One region of the Desulfovibrio sp. SGI.230 genome, then DNA from elsewhere that is predicted to be linked to it. Evidence: riboswitches for the same ligand, from Rfam matches in the RefSeq annotation. Region 1 holds a riboswitch; each other region holds the start of a gene.

What was found. A riboswitch is a leader RNA that binds a small molecule or an ion and turns the genes downstream of it on or off. The one in region 1 is predicted to bind cobalamin.
Region 2: another riboswitch for cobalamin. It lies ahead of ACQRAG_RS09570 (sirohydrochlorin cobaltochelatase); the one in region 1 lies ahead of ACQRAG_RS08575 (anaerobic ribonucleoside triphosphate reductase).
Region 3: another riboswitch for cobalamin. It lies ahead of ACQRAG_RS07760 (iron ABC transporter permease); the one in region 1 lies ahead of ACQRAG_RS08575 (anaerobic ribonucleoside triphosphate reductase).

The regions. Positions count from the first base shown of each region.
Region 1 covers NZ_JBNPKS010000009.1:93,713-100,555, forward strand. The annotation lists gene nifS (cysteine desulfurase NifS) at 1-1,044, shown strand, start outside; gene nrdG (anaerobic ribonucleoside-triphosphate reductase activating protein) at 1,879-2,376, opposite strand; gene nrdD (anaerobic ribonucleoside-triphosphate reductase) at 2,369-2,536, opposite strand; gene ACQRAG_RS08575 (anaerobic ribonucleoside triphosphate reductase) at 2,576-4,831, opposite strand; cobalamin riboswitch at 5,029-5,205, opposite strand; gene larA (nickel-dependent lactate racemase) at 5,561-6,843, opposite strand, start outside.
Region 2 covers NZ_JBNPKS010000012.1:51,951-58,793, reverse strand. The annotation lists gene ACQRAG_RS09585 (pyridoxal phosphate-dependent aminotransferase) at 335-1,513, opposite strand; gene sfsA (DNA/RNA nuclease SfsA) at 1,654-2,442, shown strand; gene ACQRAG_RS09575 (phenylacetate--CoA ligase) at 2,737-4,017, shown strand; gene ACQRAG_RS09570 (sirohydrochlorin cobaltochelatase) at 4,539-5,426, opposite strand; cobalamin riboswitch at 5,448-5,645, opposite strand; gene ACQRAG_RS09565 (SAM-dependent methyltransferase) at 6,288-6,843, shown strand, end outside.
Region 3 covers NZ_JBNPKS010000008.1:225-7,067, reverse strand. The annotation lists gene ACQRAG_RS07775 (metallophosphoesterase) at 1-489, opposite strand, end outside; gene ACQRAG_RS07770 (5-formyltetrahydrofolate cyclo-ligase) at 561-1,178, shown strand; gene ACQRAG_RS07765 (polyphenol oxidase family protein) at 1,169-1,915, shown strand; cobalamin riboswitch at 2,578-2,756, shown strand; gene ACQRAG_RS07760 (iron ABC transporter permease) at 2,888-3,955, shown strand; gene ACQRAG_RS07755 (ABC transporter ATP-binding protein) at 3,955-4,764, shown strand; gene ACQRAG_RS07750 (ABC transporter substrate-binding protein) at 4,754-5,695, shown strand; gene cobI (precorrin-2 C(20)-methyltransferase) at 6,174-6,843, shown strand, end outside.

The sequences.
Region 1 (6,843 bases):
ACCTTCGGCGGCCAGGTGGGCCGCGCCGTGGAAGAAGCCCGCGAACGCATGGCCGCCCTGCTGGGCGCCCATCCCGACGAGATCATCTTCACGTCCTGTGGTTCCGAAAGCGACAACGCCGCCATCTGGTCCGCCCTGCAGACCCAGCCCGAAAAGCGCCACCTCATCACCACCCGCGTGGAGCATCCCGCCATCCTCAACGTGGCCCAGTACTGGGAACGCCAGGGCTACCGCGTGACCCTGCTCGGCGTGGACAACAAGGGCCGTCTGGATCTGGACGAATACGCCGCCGCCCTGTCCGACGACACGGCGCTGGTCTCCATCATGTACGCCAACAACGAAGTGGGCAACGTCTTCCCCATCAGCCGCATGGCGGAGATGGCCGCCGAAAAGGGCGTGCTCTTCCATACCGACGCCGTGCAGGCCGTGGGCAAGGAAGCCATCGACCTTGGCAAGCAGCCCATCTCCATGCTCTCCCTGTCCGGCCACAAACTGCACGCGCCCAAGGGCATCGGCGTGCTCTATGTGCGCAAGGGCGTGCGCTTCCGTCCCTTCCTGCGCGGCGGGCACCAGGAACGCGGTCGCCGTGCCGGTACCGAGAACGTGCCCTACATCGTCGGTCTGGGCATGGCCGCCCAGCTGGCCGGGCAGCACATGCAGGAAGAACGTACCCAGGTGGCCCGCCTGCGCGACAAGCTGGAACAGGGCCTGCTGGCCGCCATCCCTGACTGCATGGTCAACGGCGATCCCGAGAACCGCCTGCCCAACACCACCAACATCGCGTTCAAGAACGTGGAAGGCGAAGCCATCCTGCTGATGCTGGACCAGCTGGGCATCTGTGCCAGCTCCGGTTCCGCCTGTACCTCCGGCAGCCTGGAACCCTCCCATGTGCTGCGCGCCATGGGCGTGCCCTTCACCTACGCCCACGGCTCCGTCCGTCTCTCCCTCTCCCGTTACACCACGGAAGAAGAGATCGACTTCGTGGTCGAGAACATGCCCCAGGTCATCAAGACCCTGCGCGCCATCTCGCCCTTCAAGAACTAACGAGGATATGCGGGGAGGGAGGGAACTTTTCCTTGCGGAAAAAAGTTCCCTCCCTCCCCTGCACCCCTCCCTCCTTCAAAAACCGCTCATACTTCCACAAGAAAGCCCTCCTGGCCTGCAGGCCCGGAGGGCTTTCTTGTGGAAGGCGCATGCTGCCCCACGCTGTCTGTGATGTCGCATCCGGGCTTTTTTCTTTCGGCAAGTCCCCTGCAAGCCCAGCCTGCGCCAAAAAACAAACGCCTGCGCAAGGCAGGCGTTTGACGTACGGGCTGTGAAGTCGGTCACCGTCGCACAACGAGGGGGACCGGTACACAGCTCCGAGAAAAATGTTTTCGGGATTGGACGGGGGACTGGGAGAAAGAAGGCCAGCTCTTACAAAAACGCCCTTTTCTTTCCCGCAGCCAGCACTCCGACAAAATTCACATCCCCATTTTGACGGCAGATCGTCATCCGGCCTTCATGCATATGACGACGAACGGCGCCATAACGTTTTCGGATGTCGGAGCTGTTCGCCCCAAGCCTCCGGAGAGCGCATCACAGGGACACCTCCTCTTCTCCTGCGGATGCCTGATCCGGGCTTGCATCATGGCGCGAGCTGTCCTTGCGCTCCTGCATTCCTAGTATCCCCGGTGTGAACGCCCAAAACAAAAAAGCCTGCGCAAGGCAGGCTTTTGACATACGGGCTGCGACGCCAGCTACCACCACACAACGACGGGGACCGGCATGCAGACCTGAAAAAAGTTTTTTCGGGGTTGGATGGGGGCCTGGGGGAAGGAAGGGGCAGTTTTTACAAAAAACGCCCCTTCCTTCCCCCAGCTGAAACCCCGGTAAAAATCACGCCTCCACGGGGCGCAGGGCTTCGATGGCGGCCCTGTCCAGGACACGCTGGTTGGAGCTGCCGCGGAAATCCAGCTCCAGATCGCGCAGGGCTTCCACATAGGGACCGTCCACCAGCACGTCCACCTTGTCCAGCAACCGGCCCACGGCCGGGATCTTTTGGGCAAGGCTGTAGAGTTCCTCGCAGGTGTAACCGCTGTAGGCGTAGACGTTCTTGCCGGCGGCGTGCACGGCATCGGCCAGGTGGCACAGGGGCTCGGCCTGGACGAAAGGCTCCCCGCCGGAGAACGTGATGCCCGACAACAGGGGGTTTTCCATGAACTGACGCAGGATGTCGTCCGTATCCCGGAACTCTCCGCCGTCGAAGTCATGGGTCTGCGGATTGTGGCAGCCCGGGCAATGATGGGGACAGCCCTGGGTGAAGACCACGTAGCGCAGTCCGGGACCGTCTACGATGGACTCTTCCACAATACCGCTGATGCGGAGCCTAGGCATGCTTGACGCGGTCGCGTTCTTCGGCACGCTTGGCGTTGTTGAAACGGTCAAGCGTCCCCACCAGATAGCCGGTGATGCGGCGCACGCGTTCAAAAGCCACGCCTTCGCCCACCATTTTCACTTCGGCTTTGGTCTCGGTCAGTTCAGATTTCATCAGCATGGTCCAGGCTCCTCCTCTTGGGGTAAAAAGTGACGGAAACTAACGGCAGCAGTTGGGCATGTGCGGATACTTGCGGCGCAGCATCTTGAGCGTTTCCTGACTCACGGCCTCGCCCTCCTTGCGCCCGCAGCGGGGGCACTGGCCGTTGATGACGCCCACATAGCCGCACACAGGGTCGCGGTCCAGCGGATGGTTGATGGATCCGTAGCCCACACCCTTGTCGTGCATGAAACGGATGATGGTCTCAAAGGCTTCCAGGTTCTTGCAGGTATCGCCGTCCAGCTCCACATAGGTGATATGACCGGCATTGGTGAAGCTGTGGTAGGGCGCTTCCAGCTCGATCTTGCGGAAGGCCTTGATGGGGAAATACACGGGCACGTGGAAGGAGTTGGTGTAGTACTCCCGGTCCGTAACTCCCTTGATGACGCCGTACTTCTTGCGGTCCAGGGCCACGAAGCGGCCGCTCAGACCTTCGGCAGGCGTAGCGATCAGGGTAAAGTTGAGATGCGTCTTGACGGCTTCGTCATCGCAGCGCTTGCGCATGTGTTCCACGATGCGCAGGCCCAGCTTCTGGGACTCTTCGCTCTCGCCGTGATGCTTGCCGGTCAGGGCCACCAGGGTCTCGGCCAGACCGATGAAGCCCACGGTCAGGGTGCCGTGCTTGAGCACTTCGGCCACGCTCTCGTCCCAGTCCAGCTTTTCGGAATCCAGCCAGATGCCGTTGCCCATCAGGAAGGGATAGTTGCGCACCTTCTTGGAGCACTGGATGTCGAAGCGGTGCAGCAACTGACGGAACACCAGGTCGATCTGATCGTCCAGCAGCTGGAAGAAGCGGTCCAGATCGCCCTTGGCCTCGATGCCCAGACGGGGCAGGTTGATGGACGTGAAGCTGAGGTTGCCGCGGCCGCAGGTCACCTGGCGGTCGGGGTCGTACACGTTGCCCAGCACGCGGGTGCGGCAACCCATGTAGGCCACTTCGCTGTTGTAGTCACCGGGCTTGTAGTACTGCAGGTTGAACGGCGCATCCAGGAAGCTGAAATTGGGGAACAGACGCATGGCCGAGGTCTTGATGGCCATCTTGAACAGGTCGTAGTTGGGGTCGCCTTCGTTGTAGTTGACGCCTTCCTTGACCTTGAAGATCTGCACCGGGAAGATGGAGGTCTCGCCGCTGCCCAGACCGGCCTGGGTGGCCAGCAGCAGGTTGCGCACCACCATGCGGCCCTCGGCGGAGGTGTCGGTGCCGTAGTTGACGGAGCTGAAGGGCACCTGCGCACCGGCGCGGGAATTCATGGTATTCAGGTTGTGCACGAAGGCTTCCATGGCCTGGTAGGTGCGGCGGTCGGTGATGCGCAGGGCTTCCTCGGCGGCGTAGGCATGGGCGGCACGCACCAGATCGCGCTCGTTCTCGGCCACCAGGCCTTCCATGCGCTTGCCCAGTTCGTCCACATCGGCCATGCGGATGGCGGGCATCACGGGCAGCAGGATCTGCTGGCTGAATTCCTCGGCCTGGGCGGCATCCATGCCGGTCCTGATGCGCACGAAGGCGGTGAAGGCATGGCGGTATTCCTTGCGGAAGGTCTTGGCCACGCCGCCGGCCATGGCGTAATCGAAGTGCGGCACGCTCTGGCCGCCGTGCATCTCGTTCTGGTTGGCCTGGATGGCGATACAGGCCAGGGCGGAATAGCTCTCGATGGAATTGGGCTCGCGCAGATGGCCGTGACCGGTGGAGAACCCGTTGCGGAACAGCGGGATCAGGTCGATCTGGCAACAGGTCTCGGTGAGCATGTAGAAATCCTTGTCATGGATATGGATGTCACCGTTGATGTGCGCGGCCGAGGCGTCCTTGGGCAGGACATAGTTGTCGGTGAAATACTTGGCCCCTTCGGAACCGTACTTGAGCATGGTGCCCATGGCCGTATCGCCGTCGATGTTGGCGTTCTCGCGCTTGATGTCTTCTTCGATGGCGGGCGCGTAGGTCAGGGTCTTGTAGATCTCCATCAGGTACGATTCCGCGTTGCGGCGCTTGGTGTGCTCGGCGCGGTACAGGATGTAGGCCTTGGCGGTCTTGGCGTAATCGTACTGGATCAGGGTCTCTTCCACCACGTCCTGGATCTCTTCCACATGGCGGAGGTTCTGGGCTTCGAGCTTGCGGCAGACCTTTTCGGTGACGAACAGGAGATCCGTGGGGGACATGTCCTCGCCGGACGCCTTGTTGGCCTTGGTAATGGCATTGAGAATCTTGACGGAATCAAAGGCGACCTCGGTCCCGTCCCGCTTGATGATGCTCGCAAGCATGTTTTCCTGCTCCAGATCCAAAGATATTTGTTTTCCTGACCCGTTTTAGGGTCAACACAAAAGACCCTCCCTGTAGGGGAGGTCTCAGGCCCTGAAAAATCGCGAAAAAAAGGTGGAAAAAAGATACGGACGCCCGTCGACAGAGTGTCATGACGTCCCTTCCCAGCGGCAAAAACCCGTTGCCGTGAGGCTGTCCCCATGGACAAGCGGCAGAAGCAGGTCTTCCGGCTCGTCACCCTGCTCCCGGCCTTCCCGGCGGTTGCCAGTGGCACACGGGGGGAGCAGGTTCTGCGACTTACGGCGGCGGGTCCGCTCCCGGATCTCACGGGATTCCCGATGAAGCTCGTAGCAGCGCTTCTGCCCGCTCAAGATGGCAAAAGGTGCCCCAACTGTCAACACAGAGTTTTTGTAAGTATTTTACAACACTTTGAAATAATTGTAAAAAATCACAAGTCTGCGCCAAGACAGGCAATTTGCCAAAGTCCGCGCCAATTCTGGGCTGGCGGGATTTTTGAATCCGCAGACCACTCCGCCTGCGTCGTTTTTCACAACTTGCCGCCCTGCCGGAGCCCCCTTTTCCGCATAAAAAAAGGGCTCTCCTCCGGGAAGCGGGTCCCCTGCCAGACGCCCCTGCCGGATAACACAGCCCGCGTACGGACCGCGCATCCGGCGGGGCCCCGGTTTCAACCGGCGCGGGTACCCGAAGGTGCCCACGCCAGCCTGTGGTCGCTAGACCGCCAGCTTGGGCAGGGTCGAGGCGCCGTGCGGCATGATGATGGTGCGCACGTCCAGCTCCTGTCCCAGGAAATGGCGGGCCTTGTCCAGGGCCTCGTCCAGGCTATGGCAGACATGCATCTTCGTCTTGCCGAACAGGGCGGCATCCATGTCCGTCACCAGGATGAGGTTGTGTTTCTCGGCCGCCTCGGCAAAGAGGAAGCCCACATAGCTGCCGATGGAAAAAGTATCGCGCAGGGCCTTTTCACGGGCCTGCATGTCGCTGTAGGCGCAGATCTGCGTCTCCACATCGGGGTTGCCGAAGCCTTCGGAGCAGCGGGAAAGCAGGATCATGGTCCCGCCCGGCTGCACGGCGCTCAGGGCGTTGCTCAGCAGCTTGATGGTCTGGTAAAGGTTGATGTCCTTGGGGTAGCCGCCCGCGCTGGCCACCACCAGGGGCGTACGCTCGGGGATGGTCACGCCTTCCATGCTGTCCACCAGACGACAGGCCGCCGCATGGGACTGGACCCAGTCACCGGCAAAGGCCTTGATGATGCGGTAATCGTCATTGACCACCACATTGAGGCCGAAGCAGGGCCGGGCCATGGCCGCGGCCTCGAAGATGTCGGCATGGAAAATGTTGGTGTCCGCCATGTTGGCGCTGCGCACGTCGGCGTTGGTGCCGTTGCCGAAACCGGGGTTCAGGGCCTGCTTGTGATGGCGCTGGATGGTCTCGTAACCGGCGATGCCGGGCAGCAGCATCTTGCCGCCGCCACCGAAGCCCGCCAGGAAGTGGTAGACCACGCCGCAGGTGATGATGATCTTGTCACAGGCCATGGCGTAGCTGTTGAACCACACCGGCGTGCCGCGGCTGGTATCGCCCACGTGCACCAGATGGGCCGTATCGCGGCAGTCGTGGTCGATGACGCGGATACGGCGACAGATGTCCTCGCCCAGCAGACGGGCCTGCTCGTCGCCCATGTGGGCACGGTGCGTGCCCGTGGCCGTGACGATGAGGATGTCGCTGTCGGGGATGCCGCAGGCGTTGAGCTCTTCCACCATCACGTGGACGTAGACCGCGGGCGACTGCCACAAGCGGGTCACATCGGGCACCAGCAGGCAGATCTTCTCGCCGGGGTTGACGATGTCCTTCAGGCAGGGCGAGCCGATGGGATGGCGCAGGGCCTCACGCACGGCCTGATCCGGTTCCATGACCGGCAAGGACACAGGATTGGACTCCAGCACGGCCGCCAGGTTCTTGTCGGCCACCGGCATGGTCCAGGAAATATCACCATAGT
Region 2 (6,843 bases), on a different contig from region 1:
TTTGCCCATGCGAAAAGGGCCTCCCCTCCCCCGGGCCCCCACCCCACCCCAAACGCATTTTATCCGGGTGGATGGCGGCCGGCGTGGCATGATGGCCGTGCCCCGCTGCCGGTCCCCCGGCAGGAAGGGCAAAAGAGTCTGAGTGGTATGAAAAATGAAAACGGAGGGGCTCTTGCTGGAGCCCCTCCGTTGAGGGATGGCTGCTCCCGCTTGGCGGGTCAGCCGGGCATTCATCGGAGCGCTTTTTATGGGAAGGAAATTTCCTTTCCAATAAAGCGCGCTGGGGAAGGGGAGTTTGAGGGAAGGGGTTCCCCCTTCCCTCAAGAAACATCCTCTACCGCAGCTGGGACAGGGCGTCGCCGATGCGCTGCAGGGCGTCGCGCAGGGTGTCGTCGCTGACGGCGTAGGAGAAGCGGATGCAGTTGTCGTCACCGAAGGCGGCGCCGGGCACCACGGCCACGCGGGCCTTGTCCAGCAGCCAGGTGCAGAGCTCGGTGGAGTTCTTGACCGTGCCGCCGAAGCACTTGCGCACATCCACGAACAGGTAGAAGGCGCCGTCCGGGCAGGGGCAGGAGGCGAAATCCCAGCCGTTGATGATGTCCATGGCCAGGTCGCGGCGACGCTGGAAGGCGTTGCGCATCTCGCCCAGGAAATCCAGGGGACCGGTAAGGCCGGCCAGGGCGGCCTTTTGCGAGATGGAGCAGATGTTGGACGTGCAGTGGCCCTGCATGCTGGACATCTTTTTGATGATCTCGGGGTGGGCCACCACATAGCCCACGCGCCAGCCGGTCATGGCAAAGCTCTTGGAAACGCCGTTGAGGATGGCCACCTTTTCGGGATTCTTGGCAAAGTGGTGCACGGCGCTGGCCATCTTGGCCGGAGCGAAGACCAGCTGGTCATAGATCTCGTCGGTCAGCACGTAGACGTCGCGGCTGTCGGCCCAGTCCAGGATGGCGGCCAGTTCTTCGGCATTGTAGACGGCACCAGTGGGGTTGCTGGGCGTGTTGAGCACCAGCAGTTTGGTCTTGTCGGTGCACTTGGCGTCCAGCATCTCGGGCGTGACCTTGAAGCCCTGTTCCAGCGAGGCCTGCACGATGACGGGCACGCCGCCGGCCAGCTGGATGGTGTAGGGATAGCTGACCCAGTAGGGGGCGGGCAGCAGCACTTCGTCACCGGGGTTGATGGAGGCCTGCATGAAGTTGTACAGGGCATGCTTGCCGCCGGCGGAAACGATGGTGCATTCGGGGGCGATGTCCTCGCCGTAGAATTTTTTGAAGTAACCGCCCACCGCGGCCCGCAGCTCCGGGATGCCGGGCACGGCCGTGTAGCGGCAGAAATTGGCGTCGATGGCGGCCTTGGCGGCCTCACAGATATGCTTGGGGGTGGGGAAGTCCGGCTCGCCCACGGCCAGGCTGGTGACTTGTATGCCCTGGGCCCGCAACTCCATGGCGCGGGTGTTGACGCTGAGGGTCAGCGAGGGCTTCATGGTGCGCACACGTTCGGAAATCTGCATAGGGTGCTCCTTGCCTGGAATAGGAGTGGCCGGACTGCGGCGCGCCCGCTCCGGTCACGGCGCAATAGCGTATCAGGTTCATATCTGACTGTAAACGAGGGCCCCTCCCCGCGGCCCTGTGTCCCTTTTAAGGATGATCCATGGAAAAAACACCGTTGCTGCCCCTTCCCCAAGGCTGTGTGGTGGGGCGTTTCATCAGGCGTTACAAGCGCTTCAGTGTGGAGATGCTGCTGGACGGGCAGAACGTCTGGGTCCACAGCAACAATTCCGGCAGCATGCTGGGCCTGACCCTGGCCGGAGCCCCGCTGCTGGCCTCGCCCGCGGCCAATCCGGCGCGCAAGCTGCCCTACACGCAGGAGGCCGTCTGGCTGGCCGAGCGGGCCGTACCGCCCCTGCCCGGCGGGGAGGAAGGCGCGGATGGCTCCGCCCTGGGCCGTGGCTTTTGGGTGGGCGTCAACACCAGCGTGCCCAACCGCATGATAGAAGTTGCCTTCCATGCCGGGCGGCTGGCCTTTGCCGCCGGATACACGCAATGCCGCCGGGAGGCCAAACGCGGCGAGAGCCGCCTGGATGCCTGCCTCACCGGGCCGGATCTGCCGCCGCTGTGGGTGGAATGCAAGAACGTGACCATGGTGGAAGACGGCGTGGCCTGCTTTCCCGATGCGGCCACGGAGCGCGGTCAGAAGCATCTGCGCGAGCTCATGGACATCGTGCGCTGCGGCGAACGCGCGGCCATGTTCTATCTGGTGCAGCGCCCGGACGGCCATTGCTTCGGCCCGGCGGACGTAGTGGACCCCGCCTATGCGGCCCTGTTCTATGAGGCGATGGATGCCGGGGTGGAGATCTATCCCTACCGCGCCTCGGTGAGCCCTGCCGGTATCGAGCTGGAAGGCCTGCTGCCCGTGGCGCCCCGTCCCGCCGGACTGTGATGTCCTCCTGTTGGGGGGAATGTGATGCGGAGGGGCGCGGGGCCATTTTCATAGGGCACCCCACAGCGCGTGAGCGCCTCTTCCCCACGCCTGTTCTCTCCCTGTTGCCCATTGGGACAAAAACGCGCACAATGACGGGCGGCAAACTGTGGCGGGCGCATCGGCCGTTCCCGGCCGGAAAGGGATTCGCCGTTTGCCGCTCCGGCACAGGCGGATACCGCCTTGCGGCGATGTGTCCCGGCGGCCCCCTGTGGCCCCTGTTGCCACGGTCCATGCTCTCAAGGAGACAGTTCCATGACTCACCGTTTCATCCCCCGGCTTTCTCCCGAAGAGATCGCCCGCCAGCAGCTGGAAGGCCTGCGCTTCACCGTGCGCCAGGCTTTCAAGTCCCCCCAGTACCGCAAACGTCTGGAAGCCTGTGGCGTCACGCCTGACGACATCACCTCGCTGGACGATCTGCGCCGTCTGCCCACCGTGGACGTGGAAGACCTGCGCGAAGGCTATCCCCTGCCCCTGCTCTGCGTGCCCGAAGAGGAAGTGGTGCGCATCCATGCTTCCAGCGGCACCACGGGCAAGCGCAAGATCCTGGCCTACACGGCCAATGACGTGAATAATTTTACCTTGCAGATGGCCCGTTGCTACGAGATGGCGGGCCTGACCCCCATGGACCGCATGCAGGTGGCCGTGGGTTATGGCCTGTGGACGGCCGGTGCTGGCTTCCAGCTGGGCAGCGAGCGCTTCGGCATGCTCACCATCCCCGTAGGCCCCGGCAACCTGGAGATGCATCTGCAGCTCCTGCGCGACATGGGCTCCACCTGTTTCGGCGCCACGGCCTCCATGGCCCTGCTGCTGGCCGAAGAAGTGGAGCGCGCCGGTATCCGCGACAAGCTCAAGCTGCGCAAGGTCATCTGCGGCTCGGAGATCCGCAGCGAAAAGATGCGTCTGGCCATCGAGAGCAAGCTGGGGCTGGAAAGCAGCTATGACATCGCGGGCATGACCGAGATGTATGGCCCCGGTACGGCCATCGACTGCGACGAGCACAACGGCCTGCACTACTGGGCCGACATGTTCATCATCGAGATCCTCGATCCCGAGACCCTGCAGCCCGTGCCCGAAGGCGAAGTGGGCGAGATGGTGGTCACCAGCCTGCGCAAGGAGGCCGTGCCCCTGCTGCGCTACCGCACCCACGACCTGTCCCGCCTGCTGCCCGGCGACTGCCCCTGCGGCCTCAGCATGCCCCGCCATGACCGCATCCTCGGCCGCTCCGACGACATGATCATCTACCGCGGCGTCAACATCTACCCCGGCCAGATCATGGACGTCATCGGCGCCTTCCCCGAACTGGGCGGCGAATATCATGTGGAACTGACCCGCGACGACCGCTCGCTGGACCACATGACCCTGACCGTGGAACGCGCCCAGGGCGCCACCTCCGGCGGCGATGCCCAGCTGGTGGCCGCGCTGGAACAGCGTCTGCACAAGTCCCTGCTGGCCCGCGTGGCCGTGAAGCTCGCCGACCACGCCAGCCTGCCCCGTACCTTCAGCAAGTCCAAGCGCGTCACCGACCTGCGCTAGGGCGGTGGTTGTTTTTTGAGGGGGGAAGGGGCCCTTTTTGAAAAAAGGTCGCCCCTTCCCCCCTCAAGCTCCCCCCATCCCTCCCAAAAACTTTTGTTCTGATCAGTGACGGTCCGCCTGACCACGGCGGGCTTTCTTCGTGCGTCCGTCCCCAGGGCGCGCGGAAGAAGGGGACAGTAAGCGGGCCGGGGAGATATGATTGTTTTTTCATGGGAAGGGAACGGCCAGGAACTTCGATAAACGGTCGCCCAGTGTGGGGCACCTAAAAAAGCCAATAGAAAAGGACGCCATGCGTGGCGTCCTTTTCTATTGGCTGAATCTATGATCCTCGCGTCTGCGACCGTCTGGCTGGCGGGGCTGCGGGCTGCCTGTCCTGTGCCGAATGCCTTGCCCTCTCAGACAGCGACGGGGACCATCCGGCCGGACCGGAGAAAAAGTTTTAGGGGGGAAGAGGGGTTCCAAGGGGAGAAGGGAGACCCTTTTCCAAAAGGGGCCCCGTCTCCCCTTGGCAGCATCTTGTCTTACTGCTTCAGCAGATCGTCCTGGCTGTCGCGGGCATGGCGCACGAAGACGGCGCGCACGCCGGGCAGCTCGCCCAGACCGGTGAGTACGGGGCGGGGGGTGAGGCCCAGGGCGCGGATCTGCGAGGCCCAGGAATCGGACTCGTCACCGGCCAGGTCGTTGCGGGCATGGTCCCCGGCTACCACCATGAAGGGCTGGAGCCAGATGACGGACGCGCGGCTGGTCTTGATGGCGGCAAGCACCTGGTCGAAACCGTGCGAGCCTTCCACCGTGGCCAGCACGGCCAGGTTGTCGGCATCGGCCAGGGTGGCGCGCATGCCTTCGATGATCATGTCGCCCCGGCCGTGGCTCTGGCCGTGGCCCATGAGGGCCAGCAGCTCGCCGGACTTGCGCTTGCCTTCGGTGGCGCCGAGGACGGCGCGGCAGACATCTTCGGCATCCTGCCGGGATTCCAGCAGCGGGCGGCCCAGATAGACGGCCTTGAAACTGTCGGGATGGCGGACCAGCCAGCTGACGAGCAGGCGCTCCATCTCGCTGAATTCCTCCCCGGCCACCACATGCAGGGACTGGACGCGCACCACGTCCACCTTTTGCCGGGCCAGCTCTTCCAGACCGGCGGCCACGTCACCGATGTGCACGCCCTTCTTTTCCAGCTTGGCCCGGATGATGCTGGAGGTATAGGCCCAGATCACGGGGCTGTGGGGGAAGGCGGCCTTGAATTCCTTGTCGATGGCGGTCAGGGCGGGCTGGGCCTCGGGCACGCTGGTGCCGAAGGCCACCAGCAGCAGGCCTTCCTTCTGGGCCGCCAGGGCAGGCAGGGCCAGGCAGAGGGTGAGCAGCAGGGCCAGCAGCGTGGAGCGCAGGGATGTTGTGGGGATGCGACGCATGGAACCTCCTCAATGACGCGTTGAAAGGTTAGGGATGGAGCGGGTATTCGGACTTGAGGGAATGGGGAGGCATGCCTCCGGGCCTTTGCTTCGCCTTCACCGTGACGGCTGGCTGTCGTGGCGTGTCGCCAAAGAAGCTCCGTACCCTCTTACCGCAGCGCGACTGTTTCCGATTTGCACGGAATTCCCCGCATGGATGCGCCATCAGAAACGGTTTGGGGCACAAAAGTCAAGCCGGGCGGAAAAGTAAAAGCCTGCGCTGTCCGGGAGATGCGGGGGGAAGGCTCCTTTTGTCCGGCCGTTGCGTCACGGGCGGCGCTGGTCCGCGAGGGGAGGACGGCCCTGCTTTTTTTCGCCGCTCGGGCCATCCCCGTCGCCGAAGGAGGCTGGCGGACGCTTGGCCTTGTCCGGGCTTTGGGCTATGCTGATCACATGAGTACGCACAGTCGATCATTTCCCGCGCCCCGTCGTGGCGCCCTCCATGAGGAGCAGGCCCCGCAGGAAGCCGACAGGGAAGAGAAAAAACGTTCAGCGCCCCGCCGTCGCAGCGGGGGCAAGGCCAGCCCGGAGCAGGGCGCGGACAGGCAAGGCCCGTCCCGCCGTTCCGGGCGTCGTGTTTCCGGGGAGCCGGCAGCGCAGGCTCCCGCCCGGGCCAAAACGGGCTGGGGCAAGAAGGCGGAACAGCCGGAACATGCCGCCGGGGAGGCCCATGCCCTGCCCCGCTGGCGGCAGGAGCGCCGGGAACAGCGGCGCGAGGCCCGGCAGCAGGAGCAGGTGCTCCTGGCCCGTCGCTGGCCCGACCTGCCCCGTTCGGCCCTGCCCAAAGAAGATTTCAGCGTGCAGGTGGCGGCGCGTGACTACATGCAGCCCCTGCTGGAAGAGCTGGGGGACCGCGTCATCACCGTGCGTGGCCGTCTGGTGCTGGCCAGAGGCACGGAGCCCGCGGCCTGGGCCCAGAACGTCTGGACGGAACCGCGCTGGATCCCCATCACCTCCATCGGCAGCGGGGCACGGCAGCTCTCGGCCCTGCAGCGCAACTGGCGGGCGCACATCCCCACCCTTGGCGGACATGTGCGGCGTCTGCGCCTTATGCAGGAGCAGCTGCCCTACGTAGCGGCACGGCCCCTGCACTTCGGCACGCCCGCCCCGTCCGCACCGCTGGGGGCCTTCACCCTGTGGGAAAAAGACCTGATGCTGGCCTCGCCGTGCACCACCTCGCCCTTTGCCGACGGGGAAGTGCAGTTCGTGGAGAACCGCGAGGACCCGCCGGGCCGCGCCTACCTCAAGCTGTGGGAAGTCTTCACCCTGACCGGGCGCACGCCCGCGCCGGGGGAACTGTGCATCGACCTGGGCGCCGCACCGGGCGGCTGGACCTGGGTGCTGGGGCGGCTGGGCTGCCGCGTGTTCAGCGTGGACA
Region 3 (6,843 bases), on a different contig from region 1:
GCCCACGTGAATATTGCCCGGGATGACGTCACAGGCGCTGTCCTTGGGCGGATTGTGCGAAACCAGCACGGTGTGGGGGTACTTGCGGGCCTTCTGCCAGCTGTTCTCAAGCCAGCCGGCGAAGGTGGATTCAGGAAACTCGCTGGGCGTCCCGAAAGGCGTGAACGTGGAGGCCCCGATGCCGAAGATGGCCGTATCGGGCGTGAGCTCGTGCACCTGCGTGTGCAGGTTGCAGCCCAGGCCGCTCAGCCATTCGTCCACTTCGGGCCTGTCCATGTTGCCGATCTGGGCCCAGATGCGGGGATTGTGCGCCCGCAGAACGTCCATGACCATTTCGGCCTGCTTGACGCCGCCTGTGATGGTCAGGTCGCCGGTGACGATGATGCCGTCTGCCTGCGCCAGCTCGGGGATACGGGCAAACAGCCCGGGCTCGTCGTGAATGTCCCCAACGGCAATCCAGAGATGATCCTGTTCGTTGACGCTTGGCATGGCGGTGTTTCCTTTGTTATAAAGTCACTCCGCGAACTATGGCACATTTTAGCAAGGATGGAAAGACCTCCATGTCCCTTTCCCCCGATGAGCAGAAGAAGGAATTGCGCGTCCGCATGCGTGGGCTGCGGCGCGGTCAGGACCCCGACCTGGCACGGCAGCGGGCCCGTGCGGCCCAGCAGGCCCTGCTGGACTGGGACGTCTGGCAGCAGGCCGCCCGCGTGGCCCTGTACGTGGCCCTGCCGGAAGAAGTGCATACCGGCTACCTGCTGGCCGATGCCTGGCAGCGCCGTGTGCGGGTCTATCTGCCCCGGGTGCGCCTGGAGCGCGGGCTCATGGACTTCGTGCCCTGTTCCCGGGTGGGCGACATGGCCGCCGGGCCTTACAAGATGCTGGAGCCCCATGCCGGTCTGCTGGGCATGGCGCCCCCGGTGCTGGCCCATCCCGATTTTTGTCCCGACGTGCTCATCCTGCCCGGTGTGGCCTTTGACCGCGCGGGCAACCGCCTGGGCTTCGGCGGCGGCTACTATGACCGTTTCCTGGCGGCGTTCGGTGCCCGGGGCAGCGGTCGGCGGCCCCTGCTGGTGGGCCTGTGCTATGCTTTCCAGGTGGTGGACGCGCTGCCTTCCCAGGACTGGGACCGGCCCGTGGACTGCCTGTGTACTGAAGAAGGACTCGTATGCCTGTAAGTTTCATCCCCTTTGTGTTCCCCGGCGTGGACAATGTGCGCTGCGCCTTCCAGACCCGCTGGCAGGAGGCCGGAGACGGCCCGTACGCCGGTGGCAACATCTCTCTCGCCACGGCCGATGACCGGCAGAGCGTCATCGGCAACCGCCGCGAACTGCGGGCCGCCCTGGGCCTCCGGCGCATGGCCGAACTCAATCAGGTGCACGGCGATGCCATGATCTTCGAGCCCGATGCCGTGGAGCCCGACGCCGTGCCCCGCTGCGATGCCGATGGCATGGCCACCGCTCAGGCCGGGCTTGGGCTGGTCATCAAGACCGCCGATTGCCAGCCCATCCTGCTGGCCCACAAGAGCGGCCGTTTCGTGGCCGGTATCCATGCGGGCTGGCGCGGCAACCGTTGTGACTTCCCCGGTTCCGGGGTGCGCCGCTTCTGCGAGCACTACGGCGTGGAACCGCGCGAGCTTCTGGCCGTGCGCGGCCCGAGCCTGGGCCCGGCCCGGGCGGAGTTCATCAACTTCGAAAGCGAGTGGAGCGACGAGTTCCGCCCCTGGTTCGATGCCCAAAGCCGCACCATGGACCTGTGGGGCCTGACCCGCTGGCAGCTGGAACAGGCCGGGCTGCTGCCGCGCAACATCTACGGCATCGATTTGTGCACGGCCAGCTGCAACCGCCAGTTCTTCTCGTACCGCTGCGTGAAGGCTTCCGGCCGTCAGGCCAGCGTCATCTGGCGTCTGGACTAGCAGGCCGGAGAGCTTGCTTGTCATGAGGGGGGAAGGGGGAAACCTTGGCTCGCGCACAAGGTTTCCCCCTTCCCCCCTCAAGCTCCCCCCATCCCCTTTCCAACGCGCTTTTTTCTGAAGGATGGAACCTGTCCGGGCTACGGGGAGGCAGCCCCTGCCGCCGGTCCCCGAAAGATGGGGTATCAAAGCGGTGGAGGCAGTCTCTTCTGTTTGTCCTATTTATATAGGATAGTTGTGTTTTTAGTAAAATGCAGGGTGTGAAGGGCATGGTCTTTTCGTCCCGTCTTTGTTCTCCGGCATGAGAGCCGTCGGGGAGAGCACACTGCCCCTGCGAGACTGTAGCGCGAGATGGCAAGGGCAGCCTTTGGGCTGTCTTTTTTGTGTGCCGGGGACGACGGGCGCCCTCAGTCCCGGTTGCCGTGATGATGCGTGTTGAGGAAAAGACTTTTTTAGCGCGGGGAGCCGCTGCGGCACGGGATTTGGCCACAGCCCGCCAGGCAAGGCCACCGTTCGCGCTGTACTGCCGGGTATCGTCCCGGCCCTGCGGGAAGCGCCTGTCGCGAAGCTGAGGACATCGGCAGCAGCCACAAGCGGTCTTTACTAGGCCTGTCTGCCGCATCTCCCTCTTTCCATCACACGTTGACAAGCCGCAGCTCCCTGCCTAGAGTAGCGCGTCCATGGTCGCCGGAACCTGCCGGCGTCAAAAGGGAATCCCGTGAGAATCGGGAGCGGACCCGCCGCCGTAAGGCCCGCATACCAGCTTCCTTCATGTGCCACTGGCAACGGGAAGGCCGGAAGCCGGGGGCCGAGCCGGAATACCTGCCGTGGACCGTGGCCGCTGGCCGCGACCGGTATCGGCACGGGTCTTGCCGAGGGGAGCAAGGGAATACGGGCCTCTTCCATTGGTGGAAGGGGCTTTTTTTGTTTCCGGGCCAGTGTGCCCGGCCACTGATGGCCATGACAGGACGGACCATGCCGGAGAAAAGCCCCATTGCCAAGGATGCCCGGAGCGCGCGCCGCTGGTGCTGCTGCGTGCTGCTGGCCATCCTCTGGTGTGCTTCGTTGCCGCTGGCCTGTCTGCCCGGGCCCGTGCCTGTGGCTGTGGCCGATGTCTGGCAGGCGCTGGGGGCCGTGGTGGGTCTGTGCCCCCCGGCGGACGGCAGCGTGCAGCTGGTGGTGGGACAGATCCGTCTGGCCCGCGTGCTGCTGGGTCTGCTGTGCGGCGGTGCGCTGGCCGTGGCCGGTGTGGCCCTGCAGGGCGTGCTGCGCAATCCGCTGGCGGACCCCTTCACCCTGGGCATCTCCGCCGGAGCTGCCTGCGGCGCCAGCATGGCCATCGCACTGGGCGGTACCCTGGGCATCTGGGCCGGAGGCCTTGCCGTGGGCCTTTCCGCTGCGGCCACGGTCTCCCTGGCGGCCCTGCTGGGCTCTCTGCTGGCCCTGGGCGGCGCGCTCTGGCTGGGCAGCGGGCAGGGGAGCTTTAGGCGCGAGACGGTCATCCTGGCCGGTATCGCCGTGGCGGCCTTTCTGGGTGCCGTGGTGGCCCTGGTCAAAGCCCTTAACGAAGAATCCGTCACCAGCATTGTTTTCTGGATCATGGGCAGCCTGCAAGGCCGTGGCTGGGACAGCGTTCCGCTCCTGCTGGCCACCTTGCTGCCGGGGCTGCTGGTGGTGCTGCCGGGCTGGCGCAAGCTGGACATGCTGGCCCTTGGCGATGAACAGGCCGCGCATCTGGGCCTTGCCGTGGGCCGCACACGCTTTTGGCTGCTGGCCGGCGCCAGCTGCATGACGGCCGGTTGCGTGGCCGTGGCCGGGGTCATCGGCTTCGTGGGTCTGGTGGTGCCGCATGTCCTGCGCATGCTGCTGGGCAGCGCGCATGGCCCTTTGCTGTACGGTGCGTTCCTGGGCGGCGGCATCCTGCTGGTCTGGGCGGACGTGCTGGCCCGCTGTGTGCTTTCCGGCGGGCAGGAATTGCCCGTGGGCGTGGTGACGGCCCTGCTGGGCGGCCCCTTTTTCGCTTTTCTGGTGCGGAGGCGCTGATGTTGCGGGCAGAAGGCATCCGGGCGGCCTACGGCACGGACGAGATATTGCATGGTGTGGACATCGACCTCCATCCCGGTGAGGCCGTGGCCCTGCTGGGGCCCAACGGCAGCGGCAAGACCACGCTGCTGCGGGTTCTGGCGGGCAGTCTGATGCCGACGGCGGGCATGGTGCAGGTACAAGGCGCGGACATCCGCCGTCTTTCCCCCCGGGAGCGGGCCCGCCGGGTGGCCGTACTTTCCCAGCGCAGTGCCGCACCGCAGGGCATGACCGCCCTGCAGATGGTCCTGCTGGGCCGCTATCCCTGGCTGGGCTGGTGGGGCAGCTACAGCGTCGAAGACCGCCGCATCGCCCACGAGGCCCTGGAGGAGACCGGTGCCTTGCCGCTGGCCGGGCGGCAGGTGAGCGAGCTTTCCGGCGGTGAATTACAGCGTGTGGCCCTGGCCCGGACGCTGGCCCAGCAAAGCCCCGTGCTGCTGCTGGATGAGCTGGCCGCCGGTCTGGATCTGGCCCGGATGCTGGAACTTTTCGACCTCTTGGAGCGCCGTCGCCGGGCAGGTGCCGCGCTGCTGCTGGTGATGCATGACTGCAATCTGGCGGCCCAGTATGCCACCCGCCTGCTGGGCCTGCGCGAGGGCCGCGTATTGTTCGACGGCCCGGTGCGCCGCTGCTTCACGGCGGAGAACCTGCGCGCTCTCTATGCCGTGGACTTGCATATCGTCCCGCATCCCCGCAACGGTCTGCCCCAGGCCCTGCCCCTGCGGCCTCGTGGCCCTGAATACCGGGAGGATTCTCCGCATGAAGCCTGATCTTTGTCGCCTGCGGCAGCTCATTGCCGCTTGGGGCTTTCGTCCTGGCCTGTGGCTGGGGCTCTTCCTCTGCCTGTTCTGCTGCTCCGTACTGCCTGCCCGGGCACTGGAGCTGGTGGACAGCCGGGGCGTGACCGTGCGCCTGGAACGGCCCGCACAGCGGATCATCGCCCTGTACGGCGCGTTCAACGAGATATTGCTGGCGCTGGATGCCCGCGAGACCCTTGTGGCCCGCACGGCGGCCGATGCGGCCATCCCCGGCCTGCAAGACCTGCCTGCCGTGGGTACGCACATGCGCCCCAATGCGGAGCTGGTGGCGGCCCGGCAGCCTGATGTGGTGCTGCAACTGGCCGGGCGGCAGGAAGTGCTGACCCAGACCGAGGCCCTGGAAGCCGTGGGCATCCCGGTGCTGGTCTACGAGATGCAGTCCTTTGAACAGCTTTTTGCCGTGACCTGCGCTCTGGGGCGGCTCACCGGACGCGAGACGCGCGCCGAAGCCCTGGTGGCGGACTGGCAGCGGCGTCTGGCGGTCCTGGAGCAGCGCTATGCGGGGCAGCCGCCTGTGCGCGTGTTCTATGAGGTGCGTTATCCCAACCTGCTGGCTGCCGGGCGCGCCAGCATCGTGGACGAGATCATCCGCCATGCCGGTGGCCGCAATGTGCTGGACGCGCCGCAAAAGCTGGTGCGTTGCAACGAAGAGATGCTGGTGGCGCTGGACCCGGAAGCCTACATCCTGCAACAGGGGCCCATGAACCCCGCGCCGCAGGCTCCGGCGGAGCGTCCGCATTACCGGGGCCTCAGTGCCGTGCGCTCCGGGCGCGTGCTGCTGGTGGACGAGCATCTGTTCGCCCGTCCCGGTCCCCGTTCCGTGGAGGCCGCCGAACGGCTGGCTCGCTGGCTGCATGGCGAGGAGCAGGGCAGCGGGGAGTGAGCCGGGTATTTTGTTGAGGGGGGAAGGCCCCTTTGGCCAGAGCTCAAAGGGGCCTTCCCCCCTCAAACTCCCCCCATCCTCCAAAAGCTCTTTCTTCTGGTCTGTGGAAGGCAACGGGGGTGCGCCGGGCGTTGCCGTGCCGTCGGTCTCCGGGAGGAGAGGGCAGGGGCTGATTGGGGCTGCGTCTTCGGGAGATGGGGATGAAGAGCGATGTATTCAGTCTCCGGGAAGAGGAGTTCAAGGCGGTAGCCTGCCGGAGCCGAACAACCGGATCCCGGGGAGAGAGACGGGCCGGATTTTTGAGGGGCCGTATCACGGACAGGTATTTTTTCTGCCGGACGGTAGCCGCCTCTGAAGGAATGAACGATGGAGGGGGGCCGTGCCCTCATGCAACGGTAGTCGGTAGTGTTTTTCCCTGTGGAGAGATGAAGGAATCAGTCTGTAACCGGGCATGAGCCCGCAACGATACGAGATGACCATGACAGGAACCCTGTACGCTGTGGGCGTGGGCCCCGGCGCTCCCGATCTGCTGACCCTGCGTGCCGTGGAGGCCCTGCGCCAGGTGGACGTGATCCTGGCGGCGGCCTCGCCGCGCAATGACTATTCACGGGCGCTGGAAACGGCCCGTCCCCATCTGCGCCCGGACGTGCGCCTGCAGCGGCTGGAATTCCCCATGACGCACGACAAGGCCACCTTGCGCGCGGCCTGGGAAAAGGCGGCGGGCATCACGCGCAACGTGCTGCGTGGCGGCGAGAACGCGGCCTTCCTGACCATCGGGGATCCGCTGGTCTACAGCACGTTCGGCTATCTGCTGAAAACGCTCCGGCAACTGGATGATTCGTTGCCGGTGGAGATCATACCGGGCATCACGTCGTTCCAGGCGGCGGCCGCGCGTACCCGCACCATTTTGTGCGAGAGCCACGAGACCCTGTGCATCATCCCCGGTATCCGTGACGAAGAGAGCCTGACCCAAACGCTGGAGCAGGCCGACTCCGCCGTCATCCTCAAGGCTTATCGCAACTTCCCGGCCATCGTGTCATCCTTGCGCCGTAGCGGACGCCTTGAAAGCGGCCTTATGGCCAGCCATGTGGAGCAGCCCGAAGAGCGTCTGGCTCCCGTGACAACGGTGGCTGCCGAAGAGGGGACCC